Regions from separate parts of the Burkholderia sp. KL41 genome, predicted to be linked through region 1. Evidence: predicted binding sites of a transcription regulator. Region 1 holds the regulator's gene; the other holds the start of a gene.

Region 1 (7,477 bases):
CGGCAAGGAGCTCGGCTACGCATCCGATCTCGACCTGATCTTCCTGTACGACGACGCGGACGAGCGCTCGGCGGACGTCTACACGACCTTCACGCGGCGGCTCATCACGTGGCTCACCACGGCGACCGGGGCCGGCGCGCTGTTCGACATCGACCTGCGGCTGCGGCCGAACGGCGAGGCCGGGCTGCTCGTCACCGATCTCGATGCGTTCCGCCGCTACCAGCTGCGCGAGGGCGATGCCGCGAACACCGCGTGGGTGTGGGAGCACCAGGCGCTGACGCGTGCCCGCTACAGCGCGGGCGACGCGCAGATCGGCGCTGACTTCGAGGCGATCCGCCAGCAGGTGCTGACGACGCCGCGCGACGGCGGCGTGCTCGCGAAGGAGATTGTCGACATGCGGGGCAAGGTGTTTGCCGGCCATCCGAACCAGACCGACCTGTTCGACCTGAAGCACGATCGCGGCGGGATGGTCGACATCGAATTCATCGTCCAGTACTGGGTGCTGCTGCACGCGTCGAGCGACGCCGAGCTGATCCGCAACACGGGCAACATCGCGCTGCTGCGCGAGGTCGCGCGCTTCGGGCTGATGGGCGAGGACGAGGCCGAGCGCGTCGGCGCGGCCTACCGGAAGTACCGGAAGCTGCAGCACAAGCTGCGGCTCGACGGGATGGAGAAGGCGCGGGTCGATCCGGCCGTGGTGGCCGACGAGCGCGCAGCCGTGACGGCGCTGTGGGCGCGCGTGTTCGGGACGGCTGAAACGGGCGTTTGAGTCGGGTGTTCGAATCGGGCGTTCGAACTCGCGGAGCAGGGCGGGCGCGGTCGGGCGAGCGGCCGTGCGGTAAAAAAAGACCGGCGCATGCGCCGGTCTTTTTGCATTCGGCCGACGCGGTGCCCGCGTCAGGCCGCCAGCATTTCCTTCGCGTGCTTGCGCGTCGTGGCCGTGATCTCGAGCCCGCCGAGCATCCGCGCGACTTCCTCGATCCGGTTGGCGCGGTCGAGCGCGACGACCGTCGACACCGTGCCGCCGCGCTCGTCGGCGCCCTTCGCGACCTGGAAGTGGTGGTCGCCGCGCGCGGCGACCTGCGGCAGGTGCGTCACGCACAGCACCTGGCGATCGCGCCCGAGCTGGTGCAGCAGGCGGCCGACCACTTCGGCGACGCCGCCGCCGATCCCCGTATCGACTTCGTCGAAGATCAGCGTCGGCGTCGGGCTCGCCGCGCTTGCGATCACTGCGAGCGCAAGGCTGATCCGCGCGAGTTCGCCGCCCGACGCGACCTTCGCGAGCGGCCGCAGCGGCACGCCGGGGTGGCCGGCGACCCGGAATTCGACCTGCTCGAGCCCGTGCGGGCCGCCGTCGGCGAGCGGGACGAGCGCGACTTCAAAGCTTCCGCCCGCCATCGACAGTTCCTGCATGCCGGCCGTGACGGCCGTGCCGAGCGCCTTGGCGGCCTGCGCGCGCGCCTTCGACAGATGCCTGGCATCGGCGAGATAGGCTTCCCGCGCCTTGGCCTGCGTCGCCTCGAGCGCACCGAGATCGGCGGCCGCGTCGAGCGCGGCGAGCTGCGCGCGGCGTGCCGCGTGTTCTTCGTGCAGCGTGTCGGGCGGCAACCGGAACTTGCGGGCGGTCGAGTGCAGCGCATCGAGGCGCGTTTCGACCTGCGCGAGCCGCTCGGGATCGAGATCGACGCGCTGCGCATAGTGCGACAGCGAGTAGACGGCTTCCTGCAGCTGGATCTCGGCTGGTTCGAGCGACGCGAGCGCGTCGCCGAGCGAGGTGTCGTAGTCGGCCAGGCTGCGCAGCTTCGACACGATCGCGCCGAGCTGCGCGAGCATCGCGTCGTCGGCCTCGGACAACGCGTTGAGTGCGCCGCGCACGCCGTCGATCAGGTTCGCCGAATGCGACAGGCGCTTGTGCTCGTTGCTGACTTCGTCCCATTCGCCGGGCTGCGGCGCGAGCTTGTCGAGCTCGGCGAGCTGCCACGCGAGCTTTTCGCGTTCGAGCTGCAGCTCCCGCTCGTGCGCCTTCGCGGCCTCGATCGCCTGCGTCGCGTCGCGCCACACGCGCCACGCGCGCGCGACGTTCGCCGCATCGGCGACGAGCCCTGCGTGCGTGTCGAACAGCTCGCGCTGCGCGTCGGGCCGCATCAGCAGCTGGTGCGCATGCTGGCCGTGGATGTCGACGAGCATTTCGCCGAGTTCACGCAGCTGCGCGAGCGTCGCGCTGGTGCCGTTGATGAACGCGCGCGACCGGCCGTTCGCGTCGATCACGCGGCGCAGCATCACGGTGTCCTCGGTGTCGAACGCGTGTTCGTCGAGCCAGCGCGCGACGCGGTCGTGCGGCGTGAATTCGGCGGTGATGTCGGCGCGGCCGCAGCCGGTGCGCACGACGCTCGCGTCGGCACGTTCGCCGAGCGCGAGGGCGAGGGCGTCGATCAGGATCGATTTCCCGGCGCCGGTTTCACCGGAAAAGACGGAAAAGCCGCTGTCGAATTCGAGATCGAGCGCGGCGACGATGACGAAGTCGCGGATCGAGAGGTGGCGGAGCATGGTGTCGGGCGGAGCGGCGTCAGGACGCCTTGTCGTCTTCGTTCGAGGCGTGTTCGTTCCAGTGCAGCTTCTTGCGCAGCGTCGAGAAATAGCTGTAGCCGATCGGATGCAGGAACGGCACCGTGTGCTTCGAGCGGCGCACCTCGATCGTGTCGTTCAGTTCGAGCGACGTGAACGACTGCATGTCGAAGTTCACGTTGACGTCGCGCCCGCCGACGATCTGGATCGCGATCTTCGAATCGTCGGGCAGTACGATCGGCCTGTTCGACAGCGCGTGCGGCGCAATCGGCACGAGCACGATGCCCTGCAGCTGCGGATGGAGGATCGGGCCGGCCGACGACAGCGCGTAAGCGGTCGAGCCGGTCGGCGTGGCGACGATCAGGCCGTCCGAACGCTGGTTGTACATGTACCGGCCGTCGACCGACGCGCGCAGCTCGACCATCCCGGAGAAACCGCTGCGGTTCACGACGACGTCGTTGAACGCGAGCGCGTGGTAGATCGGTTCGCCGTCGCGCATGATCCGGGCCTCGAGCAGCGAGCGCTCCTCGCGCTCGAACTTGCCCGACAGGATCACCGGGACGAGTGCCTGCATGTCGGCCGCCGCGATATCGGTGATGAAGCCGAGCCGCCCGTGGTTGATCCCGATCAGCGGTGTCTTGTACGGCGCGAGCTGACGGCCGATGCCGAGCATCGTCCCGTCGCCGCCCAGTACGACCGCCACGTCGGCGCGCGCCCCGATTTCGGCCGGGGTCAGCGCCGGGTAGCCGGTGATGCCGATCTCGCGCGCGGTCTCGGCTTCGAAGACGACCTCGAAGCCCCGCTTGGCAATGCAGGCGGCCAGCGTGGCGAGCGGCTCGGCGATGTTCGGCGTGTTGCTCCGGCCGACGAGCGCGACAGTGTTGAACTGATTACCGGTTTTCATGCCGGCATTACACCATAGCTCGTTGACGAAAAGAACCGGCTGTTCGCTGACGGGGCCGGATCGGGTCGGCCCGCGCATCGGTGGCTGACGCCACTCGCCGCGGTCGCGCGGTTGCGCTAAAATTTTCCACCATGCTAGATCCTCGCGCACGAACCCTCCTGAAAACCCTGATCGAACGGTATATCGCCGACGGTCAGCCAGTCGGATCGCGCACGTTGTCCCGTTACTCCGGGCTCGAGCTGAGCCCGGCGACGATCCGCAACGTGATGTCCGACCTGGAGGAGCTCGGCCTCGTGTCGAGCCCGCACACGTCGGCCGGCCGCGTGCCGACGCCGCGCGGCTACCGGCTGTTCGTCGACACGATGCTGACGGTCGAGGTGCCGATCGACGCAGAGGCCGTCGCGCGGCAGGTGCAGAACACGCTGCAGGCCGGCGAGCCGCAGCAGCGCGTCGTGGCGGCCGCGGCGAGCGTGCTGTCGAACCTGTCGCAGTTCGCGGGCGTCGTGCTGACGCCGCGCCGCAGCCACGTGTTCAAGCAGATCGAGTTCATGCGCCTGTCGGACAAGCGCATCCTGCTGATCATCGTGACGCCCGAGGGCGACGTGCAGAACCGGATGCTCGCGACGCCGCGCGACTACTCGCCGTCGCAACTGACCGAGGCGTCCAACTACATCAACGCGCATTTCGCCGGGCTGTCGTTCGACGAGGTGCGCCGTCGCCTGCGCGACGAGATCGACCAGTTGCGCGGCGACATGACCACGCTGATGCATGCGGCCGTGACGGCCAGCACCGAGGTGCCCGACACCGAGGACACCGTGCTGATTTCCGGCGAGCGCAACCTGCTCGAGGTGGCGGATCTGTCGTCCGACATGGCCCGGCTGCGCAAGCTGTTCGACGTATTCGACCAAAAGACGGGCCTCCTGCAACTGCTCGACGTGTCGAGCCACGCCCAGGGCGTGCAGATCTTCATCGGCGGCGAATCGACACTCGTGCCGATCGAGGAAATGAGCGTCGTTACCGCCCCTTACGAGGTGAACGGGCAGATCGTCGGCACGCTCGGCGTGATCGGCCCGACCCGCATGGCGTACAACCGCGTGATCCCGATCGTCGACATCACCGCGCGGCTGCTGTCGCTCACGCTGAGCCAGCAGTAGCCTGCGAGCGCCAGCCCGATCCCGCCCCGTCATCGTGCCGCGGCGCCGCGTGCGCCGACAGTCGGCCGAACGGCCAGCCGACCGGCGCGAGGCGGCCCGCTATAATTGAGAGCCGTCCGGTCCCGTGCCCCGAGCACGTTCTTGCCCATGCGTTTCGATCTTGAGCCGCCTTCGAGTATCGCGGCCGCCCATCGCATCGGTGTGCTGCTGATCAATCTCGGCACGCCCGATGCGCCCACGCCGCGTGCCGTGCGGCGCTATCTGGCCGAATTCCTGTCGGATCCGCGGGTCGTCGAGATTCCGCAGGCCATCTGGCAGGTGCTGCTGCGCACGCTGATCCTGCCGCTGCGCGGCCGTGCGTCCGCGAAGAAATACGCGGCCGTCTGGATGCCCGAGGGCTCGCCGCTGCGCGTGCATACCGTGCGCCAGACCGACGGCGTGCGGCACCTGCTCGCGTCGAACGGTTATCAAGTGCAGGTCGACTACGCGATGCGCTACGGCAGTCCGAACATTTCGCACGCGCTCGCGCAGTTCAAGCGCGCCGGCGTCGAGCGCGTGCTGCTGATGCCGATGTATCCGCAATACTCGGCGTCGACCACGGCCACCGCATTCGACGCCGCATTCGACGCGCTTTCGCGCATGCGCAACCAGCCGGAGGTGCGCACGATACGGCACTACGCCGACCATCCGGCCTATATCCACGCGCTGGCCGAGCAGGTGCGCCAGTATTGGGCGCAGCACGGCCGGCCGGACTTCGCGGCCGGCGACAAGCTCGTGCTGAGCTTTCACGGCGTGCCGAAGCGCACGCTCGACCTCGGCGATCCCTATCACGACCAGTGCCAGCAGACGGGTGCGCTGCTGATGGCCGCGCTCGGGCTGTCGACAACCGAGTGCCGCGTCACGTTCCAGTCGCGTTTCGGCAAGGCCGAATGGCTGCAGCCTTATACCGCGCCGACGCTGCGCGAGTTCGGCGAGGCCGGCGTACAGCGGGCCGACGTGTTCTGTCCCGGTTTCACGGCCGATTGCCTGGAGACGATCGAGGAGATCGGCATGGAAGTGCGCGACGAGTTCCTCGCCGGTGGCGGCAAGGCGTTCCACCGGATTCCGTGCCTGAACGGCGCGCCCGCGTGGATCGGCGCGCTCGGCGAGATCGTCGCCGAAAATCTGCAGGGCTGGCCGGTCAAGGCCGCGCAGCCGGAAACGGCGGGTGAGGTGCGATGAATTACAAGATTTCGACCGAACCGGGCGCGAAGCTGCGCATCGACAAATGGCTGTGGGCGGCCCGGTTCTTCAAGACGCGCTCGCTTGCGACCGACGCGGTCGACAAGGGGCACGTGAAGATCGGCGGGGCTGCAGTCAAGCCGGCGAAGGAAGTGCGCGTGGGCGACGAGGTCGAAATTGCGATCGACGGCATCGTCTGGCACATTGCCGTCCTCGGCGTGTGCGACGTGCGCGGGCCGGCGAGCGTCGCGCAGACGCTTTACGAGGAAACGGAAGCGGGGCGGGCCGCGCGGCTCGCCGAACTGGAGCGGCGTCGCACGTATCGCGAGCCGGCGGCCGAATTGCACGGCCGGCCGACGAAGCGCGACCGGCGCATCATCGACAGATTTTCTGGTGGGAGCTGAACATCTGGTCGAACGTCGCCCGCGCGCTCCCGTATTCGGTCGTGCGGTCGGTCACGGCTCCCGACAGGCAGATGGTGGTGGTGCCGGCAATGAGTACCAGCGCGACCACCGATATCGCAAAGGTCAGTTTCACGGTACTCCCCTCGAGAAGGGGTGAAAACGGCGCCAGGTGGTGGTTGTAAGGCGTCGGTCAGCTAAGGGTAAACACGCTTTTCCGACGCTTGAGTGGAGTGTAGTGCAGCGGGACTGTGCCAAGCTAGTACTTGCCAGGTAAGCGTTGTTACAGCCCGTTTCGCCTGCCGTGGCGGACTATGCGGGCGATGCACCGGTGCGACGCGCGGTTGTTTCGCGGCATTGGAGAATGCCGGCGAATAACCCTCTTGAAATCGCAGTTTTCACCCTTATTTGCACCAGCAATGTGCGGTGCCGCCGGGTATACGGTCCGGCGGTTGCCGATTTGGCTTCAACCTCTAATCGACTTTCAGCGACATGGAAAACACGCAAGAGAACCCGGCTACCCAATCGGCCGAAGATATCGGCAGCGAGAAGCAGGCGGCGCAAGGCGCTGCTCCCGCCGCCGAAGCAGCCGACGCGGCGCTCGCGGAGGCTCAAGCCAAGGTCGCCGAGCTGCAGGAGAGCTACCTGCGGGCGAAGGCCGAGACCGAGAACGTCCGCCGCCGCGCGCAGGACGACGTCTCGAAGGCGCACAAGTTCGCGATCGAGAGCTTCGCGGAGCACCTGCTGCCCGTGCTGGACAGCCTGGAAGCGGCCGTCAACGATACGTCCGGCGATATCGCGAAGGTGCGCGAAGGCGTCGAGCTGACGCTGCGCCAGCTGACGAGCGCACTCGAGAAGGGCCGCGTCGTCGCGATCAACCCGGTCGGCGAGAAGTTCGATCCGCACCAGCACCAGGCGATTTCGATGGTGCCGGCCGAGCAGGAGCCGAACACCGTCGTCACGGTGCTGCAGAAGGGCTACACGATCGCCGACCGCGTGCTGCGTCCGGCGCTCGTCACCGTCGCGCAGCCGAAGTAAGGGCGTCGCGATGGTGCCCGCCGGCGTCGATCCGGCCGCATTTGACGCGTTCGACATGCAGGCGCTGGACGCCGGTACGTTCGACGCGGCGATCGACGGCGCGGGGGACGCGCTTGCGGTGGTGTTCTTCTGGGGCGTCGACTGCTTCAACTGCGAGATCGCGAAGAAGGCGATGCTCGCCCAGCCCGACGCCA
Region 2 (7,477 bases), 160 kb from region 1:
CGAATCAGGCGGTCAACAACCTGTCGACGTCGACCGCGACGAACGTCGCATCGCTGTCGACGGGTATCAACTCGCTGTCGACCGGGTTGAGTTCGACCAACAGCAACGTATCGTCGCTGTCCACCTCGACCTCGACCGCGATCAACGCGCTGTCGACATCGACGGCGGCCGGTCTCAGTTCCCTGTCCACCGGCCTGAGCACGACGAACAACAACGTGGCCTCGCTGTCGACTGGCGTGACGAACATCAACAACCAACTGAGTCAGCTTTCCACGTTGATGACGACGAACACGACGAACACCGGCGGCATCGCCGCCGACATGAACGGCACCGGCACCGACAAGCCGACCGTCACCGCCGGCTCGAACTCGGTGGCGATCGGTGCGAATTCGACGGACGGCGGCCGCCAGAACGTCGTGTCGGTCGGCAGCGACACGCAGCAGCGCCAGATCATCAACGTGGCGCCGGGTACGCAGGGCACCGACGCGGTGAACGTGAACCAGCTGGCGCAGGTGCAGACGACGTTGTCGACGGCATTGTCGGGCCAGCAGGCGCAGATCAACTCGTTGGGTTCGCAACTGCAGCAGACCGATCAGATGGCGAAGCAGGGTATCGCGGCCGTCGGCGCGATGGCGTCGATCCCGCAGCTCGATCGCGACGCCAACTTCGGGATGGGTGTGGGCACGTCGACCTTCCTCGGCCAGAAGGCGATGGCGGTCAACATGCAGGCGCGCATCACGGACAACCTGAAGGCGTCGATCAACGGCGGCTTCAGCGGCGGTCAGAAGGTGATCGGCGCCGGCATGCTGTATCAGTGGAAATAATTGCATGTTCGCGCACGGCCGACTGGAAGCCCGGAGCGGGAACAAGGCGTATCGGCGGGCACCGGAATTTCGAGTGCGTGCATTGGAGATCGCTGTGGATGGTGCGGCCGTGCGTTGCAATACCGATGATCTTGTCGAAGACGCGGAGCGTGGATTGGCGCGGAAGGAGTTCTTTTTCGTTTATCAGCCAAAGCTCCGCCTTCAGACCGGATTGCTGTCCGGATTCGAGTCGTTGATACGCTGGCAGCATCCGGAGCGCGGCGTGTTGATGCCGGCGGCGTTCATTGACCTCGTCGAAAATTCGCATCTGACATGCCGATTCACTGACTATGTGGTCGAGGAGTCCGCGCGTGTGCTCGCCGGTTGGGCTGCGCTTGGCCATGACGATTTGTCTCTGTCCGTCAATTTGCCCGCTCATGAAGTCACGCGGCCGGGAATGGCAAGAAGACTGGCACTCGTTCTGGATTCCTACGCCGTCCGTGCCGCGAATTTTCAGATTGAACTGACGGAGTCCATCGATCCTGGCCCGATAGAGGCACTTGCCGCGGCCGTGGCATCGATTCGAGATCTTGGGGCGAGCGTTGCAATCGATGATTTTGGTTCGGGGTGCTGGTCGTTGACCAAATTGCATGGCCTGGCTGTCGATACACTCAAGCTGGATCGATCCTTCATGCGCGACGTTCATGAAAGTGCCGAATCGAGAGCGATGGTCGAAGTGCTCGTCGAGCTTGGAAGCCGCTTGAAGAAGAACGTCGTCGTGGAGGGTGTCGAAACCAGGGCTCAGTTCGAGTGGCTGAGAGAAATCATGCAGATTGATTGCCAGGGATACTACATCTCCGAACCCGTTCGAGAGGAGCACGTGGATCGATTGATCGAACGATGCGGAATTCCGGGGTGAAGCGAGGGCGTTGTTGTTCCCGGGAATGGGGATGGCCGGAAGGCGGCGATTCCTTCTCGTGATATGTCGGGAGGGGGGCGACTCGTTGTTTCCATGGCGTGCTTCTCAAGTCGCGACAGAGCGTCAGCGGAGCTGGCGCATGTGGGCCGCCAAGATCCACTTGACCGAGGCCTGGCAGGGGCGTGACGAGTGTGGCACTCCGTGGCGGGTGGATACGGGCGGGCTGTCCATGCGATGCCTTCAGGGGATGATGCCGTTGCGTCAAAACCGGCATGCTTACGAGCGAGCGTGCGCATTATTTGCCGGGCATAGGCGCAGGCTCGATTCATCGAAGGCGCGGGATCGAACGTGCCATGTGACGCATGAAAAGACGGGCCGCAACCTTGAGTCGATATCGCGAGTCGAAACCGAAAAGTACGATCAGGCCGATACGCGCGAGTGATGCGGTTCAAAGTCGCGAGTAAAGCAGTCTCGCGTGAATGCGTCGATATAGTCCATCATCAGATCGGATGAGCGTCCGGCTTCCTGCTCGTCACCGGCGGCGACTGCTCGCGCGACTCTCGTGTGCTGCAGGCTCGCCGACGGCAAATCATCCAGCTGCTTGTGATACATGAAGTAAAAGCGTCGCGACAGGGCGTGTAACGGCGCGATGGCCTCGGCGGCGAACCGATTCCGTGAAAACTGCGCGATGAGTTGATTGATCGCATAGACGCATCTCAAGTAGGCGACGACGTCTCGCGATTCGCCTGCCGCGTCGAGTTTTTGGGCGATTTCGCGGATCTGTTCGCGCTCCTCCGGCAATGACCGCCGTGCAGCGCGTTGCGCGATGAGGCGTTGGAGTTCACGGCGCGTTTCGAGTACGAGCAACTGATCATGAATGTTCGGGACGGTGATCATGATGCCGTGTCGTGGAACGATCTGAAGGAGATGCGACGCAGCCAGTCTTTGCGCGGCCTCGCGAACCGGCGTTCTCCCGGTATTCAGCTTTTCTGCTAGAGAGGCCTCGGACCAGACGCTGCCGGGCGCAAGCTCCAGCGTGACGATGAGTTCCTCAAGTTTCTCGTGAGCTTGTTCGGCCAGGGTACTGCCAGTCAGTCCGTTCATTTGCTTAAGTGTTTGCCTGAAGAATATTACTAACATATTAGTCAGGTCCCCCCTTGTTTTCAACTCGAGACTTAAAAAGGGCAAGGTCAAGGAACGGGTTTACCCCCCTTTGATCTCTGGCAGGTGTCTCGATATCCTACTGATATGTTAGTAACATTTGAGTGGCATGGTATGTGGATGCGCCATTTCAAGCCAGGGGGGCGATGAGTTTGCTCGACGCGTCGATCGCTATCGAGGCCGGCATGAAATGGCAATCCAGGTGCCGCCTTGCCTGGCAGGTTCGCGACGGTCTGCCAATCCGCATCGTCGACGCCGCTCTTTGGTGTTGGGCACGGAACAGCGGGTACTTGGAGAAGTTGATGACGGGCAAGGTTGCGAGGTCGTGTATCGCCGGATTTTGAGGTTGATGTTGGGGTGAGGTGAGGTTGGTTTCAATCGGTCGGCATTATCAAAAACAAGACATACGTTCAGACCTGTGTAATCAGGCGATCGATTTGGAGTGCGATGAAAATTATTCGGGTCGACGAAGGCTGGGGGTGTTATGAGTATCTTGTTAGTGGAAGGGGATCACGATCAGGCGTCGGCCCTTGAAAGGGCGCTGCGCGGGTCGGGTCAGGAAATTTTCCGGGTGTGCGATAGCACGCGGGCTGTTCAGTTTCTGAAAAGGGAGAGGGTCGAACTCATCGTGCTCGATTGGCGAATTCCAGATGCCAACGGCCTGAATTTGCTGCACTGGATTCGGGCCAACGTCGGAGATGAACCGGTCGTTTTGTTCCTTGCCGCGAGAACGCTTGAAGCAGATGTTGCCGCCGCGCTGGACGCAGGAGCCGACGAGTACATCGGCAAGCCGTTCCGCGAGATCGAGTTGGCCGCTCGCGTCAACGCGCTGTTGCGTCGAAATGGCCGCAACAAGAAACCCGACAGCAGGGTCGAGGTCGGTGCGTATGTGTTGAACCCGCTGGCGCGCACAATCGCCGTGCACGGAAAGATCATCGACTTGACGGCAAAGGAATTTGCGCTGGCAAATTTCCTGTTCACCAACATCGGGAGCGTGCTTTCCCGGGATTCCCTGTCGACGCTGGCGTGGGGGCGAGCGCTCGATGGAACATCGCGGAGCCTCGACACGCATATCTATCGGCTCCGACAAAAATTGGCGCTTCGTCCGGAAAACGGGCTTCAATTGAGTGCCGTGTATACGCATGGCTACCGGCTCGATATGGTCGACGACTTTTCGATGGCGGAGAATTTTGCGGCCCCCGGCCCGGTCCCGCAGCGTGCGATTGCCGAGAGCCCAGCTTCCGCGCTGGTTTAGGCAATTTCGGGAGATTCGTCCGTCTAATGAAGTGAAGGTGATCCGGGCTGCTCCCGGCGGTTATCGCGCGGGCAGCCCGCTTCGCGCCAGCGATTTCGTGAATCCGATGCGTGACGTGTCGACCGGCAGGTCGTCCTGGTCCTGTGCGATTCCGTGCGCCAGCCATGGCGCCATGGCGCAGCAAGATGATGAACTTCTCTTGCCTAAAGGGGACGAATGCGGGGCGATGCCTCCTCCCCGTGGGCGCAGTGGGGTATCCGTACCCCATATAATTTGCCTGGGTTTGCCCGGATACGCGGGATATCCCTGAGGGATCGTGGCCGTGTGGTTTTCCGGTGGGGACGGATCGGGCAAGTGGCGCGCGGCGTCTTCCCGGTTTCTCGGGTTGTGGCCCGGGTTTATGTCCAAGCTATTGTTTTTACAGGACATATCGGGGGCGCCCCTGGTTCGTCGAGGATGTCCCGGGTTCACGTTCGGGTGAGTAACGTTCGTGGTCGAGCGGGCTTCGCCGGCCCGAAAAAACCGTCAATCCCCCTTCTTGAATTTGTCAAAACCCGTCCATATAATTAGCACTCGCTGCACGAGAGTGCTAACAATTCTCTGCCGGGCGATAAGCCGGGCAGATTCCCTAAGCGTTCTTCAATCTCAGTCAAGAGAGGAGTGAATATGAACCTTCGTCCTTTGCACGATCGCGTGATCGTCAAGCGCCTGGATCAGGAAACCAAGACCGCCTCGGGCATCGTGATCCCCGACGCCGCTGCTGAAAAGCCGGACCAGGGCGAAGTCCTGGCCGTCGGCCCGGGCAAGCGTGACGACAAGGGCGCCCCGATCGCGCTCGACGTGAAGGTCGGCGATCGCGTCCTGTTCGGCAAGTACGCAGGCCAGACCGTGAAGGTCGACGGCAACGAACTGCTGGTCATGCGCGAAGAAGACATCATGGCCGTGGTCAACGCCAAGTAAGCGTCCACCGACGGTACATATTCCCAAGAATTCAAGGAGTTAGAAGATGGCAGCTAAAGACGTCGTATTCGGCGATTCCGCCCGTTCGAAGATGGTCGAAGGCGTGAACATTCTCGCCAACGCAGTCAAGGTCACGCTGGGTCCGAAGGGCCGCAACGTGGTGCTCGAGCGCAGCTTCGGCGGCCCGACGGTCACCAAGGACGGTGTGTCGGTCGCGAAGGAAATCGAGCTGAAGGACAAGCTCCAGAACATGGGCGCGCAAATGGTCAAGGAAGTTGCTTCCAAGACCAGCGACAACGCAGGCGACGGCACGACGACGGCAACCGTCCTCGCGCAATCGATCGTTCGCGAAGGCATGAAGTACGTCGCATCGGGCATGAACCCGATGGACCTGAAGCGCGGCATCGACAAGGCAGTCGCAGCGGCTGTCGACGAGCTGAAGAAGATCAGCAAGCCGTGCACGACGAACAAGGAAATCGCACAGGTCGGCTCGATCTCGGCGAACAGCGACACGTCGATCGGCGATCGCATCGCTGAAGCGATGGACAAGGTCGGCAAGGAAGGCGTCATCACCGTCGAAGACGGCAAGTCGCTGGCCGACGAACTCGACGTCGTCGAAGGCATGCAGTTCGACCGCGGCTACCTGTCGCCGTACTTCATCAACAACCCGGAAAAGCAAGTCGCCGTCCTCGACAACCCGTTCGTGCTGCTGCACGACAAGAAGGTGTCGAACATCCGTGATCTGCTGCCGGTGCTCGAGCAAGTCGCGAAGGCTGGCCGTCCGCTGCTGATCATTGCTGAAGACATCGAAGGCGAAGCGCTCGCAACGCTGGTCGTGAACAACATCCGCGGCATCCTGAAGACCGTTGCGGTCAAGGCGCCTGGCTTCGGCGATCGTCGCAAGGCGATGCTGGAAGACATCGCGATCCTGACGGGCGGCCAAGTGATCGCCGAAGAAACCGGCCTGACGCTCGAGAAGGCAACGCTGGCAGAACTGGGCCAGGCGAAGCGCATCGAAGTGGGCAAGGAAAACACGACGATCATCGACGGCGCAGGCGAAGCCGTGAACATCGAAGCACGCGTGAAGCAAGTGCGCGCGCAAATCGAAGAAGCGACGTCGGACTACGACCGTGAAAAGCTGCAAGAGCGCGTGGCCAAGCTGGCCGGCGGTGTTGCAGTGATCAAGGTCGGCGCAGCGACCGAAGTCGAAATGAAGGAAAAGAAGGCACGTGTCGAAGACGCACTGCACGCAACGCGCGCAGCTGTGGAAGAAGGCATCGTGGCAGGTGGCGGCGTTGCGCTGATCCGCGCTCGCACCGCGATCGCAGGCCTGACCGGCGCGAACGCCGACCAGAACGCCGGCATCAAGATCGTGCTGCGCGCAATGGAAGAGCCGCTGCGCCAGATCGTCACGAACGGCGGCGAAGAAGCCAGCGTCGTGGTGGCGGCAGTTGCTGCAGGTACGGGCAACTACGGCTACAACGCAGCGACGGGCGAGTACGTCGACATGGTTGAAGCCGGCGTCGTCGACCCGACCAAGGTCACGCGTACCGCACTGCAGAACGCAGCTTCGGTTGCAGGCCTGCTGCTGACGACGGACGCAGCTGTCGCCGAACTGCCGAAGGAAGACGCACCGATGCCGGGCGGCATGCCGGGCGGCATGGGCGGCATGGGCATGGACATGTAATCGACTTCGGTCGATGGTGTCCGGAGCGCGCAGCGATGCGCGTTCCAGCCAAAAGAAAAGACCCGCAGCGATGCGGGTCTTTTTTTATTGGTGCCGTTGAATTGGCGGCGGGCGCGGGACGGCCGGGTGCGGCAAGGATGGCGCCGCGAGTTCGCCGCGACGGCGGGACATGCCCGCCGTGTCCGGCTCAATGCCGGTGCGACGTCCTCGGCACCGGGTCGACCTTCACCGCCGGCGGGGTATCCGCGTCTTCATTGCTGCGCGCCCAGAAGAACCGGTCGGGCAAATACGCGCCCATGCCGGGCCGGAACGCATCACGCACGGCCTGGTACAGGTATTCCTGCGCCTCACGAACCGCTTCGGGCGGCTCCTGGCCGTTCGCGAGCAGTGCCGCGATGGCCGCGCCCAGCGTGTCGGTGATGCCCATCAGCCGGTGCGGCGAACGATCCCACATGTCCTCGCGCAGCTGGCCTTCTTCGCCGTACAACGTGTTGACGAGCCGATGCGAGCCGGTCTCGGACGACAGGATGTACTCGCAGCCCTGCGACAGCAGGTGCGACACGGCTGCGTCGAGATTCGGCGCCTCGGCGTCGCCGTCCGGCTGCGCGAGCGCGATCAGCGTCGCGTAGTCGGCAACCAGCAGCGTGGTTTGCGGCGCGAGCAGGTCGGCGATCGATTCGCGCAGGTCGTCG

What was found. The regulator HrcA, encoded in region 1, represses chaperone genes, less so after heat shock. The targets are predictions, from matches to a motif close to TTAGCACTCNNNNNNNNNGAGTGCTAA.
Region 2: a site for HrcA is predicted at 4,705-4,731, ahead of groES (co-chaperone GroES). Genes of this name have one in related genera too.

What each region holds. Positions count from the first base shown of each region.
Region 1 is NZ_CM174446.1:819,617-827,093, forward strand. It holds gene glnE (bifunctional [glutamate--ammonia ligase]-adenylyl-L-tyrosine phosphorylase/[glutamate--ammonia-ligase] adenylyltransferase) at 1-769, shown strand, start outside; gene recN (DNA repair protein RecN) at 898-2,547, opposite strand; gene PQB87_RS03910 (NAD kinase) at 2,567-3,469, opposite strand; gene hrcA (heat-inducible transcriptional repressor HrcA) at 3,601-4,623, shown strand; gene hemH (ferrochelatase) at 4,771-5,844, shown strand; gene PQB87_RS03925 (RNA-binding S4 domain-containing protein) at 5,841-6,248, shown strand; gene PQB87_RS03930 (hypothetical protein) at 6,220-6,381, opposite strand; gene grpE (nucleotide exchange factor GrpE) at 6,738-7,283, shown strand; gene PQB87_RS03940 (thioredoxin family protein) at 7,294-7,477, shown strand, end outside.
Region 2 is NZ_CM174446.1:974,851-982,327, forward strand. It holds partial or broken gene PQB87_RS04590 (YadA-like family protein) at 1-824, shown strand, start outside; gene PQB87_RS04595 (EAL domain-containing protein) at 829-1,722, shown strand; gene PQB87_RS04600 (GntR family transcriptional regulator) at 2,143-2,826, opposite strand; gene PQB87_RS04605 (response regulator transcription factor) at 3,368-4,138, shown strand; gene groES (co-chaperone GroES) at 4,805-5,098, shown strand; gene groL (chaperonin GroEL) at 5,145-6,785, shown strand; gene PQB87_RS04620 (hydroxymethylpyrimidine/phosphomethylpyrimidine kinase) at 6,973-7,477, opposite strand, start outside.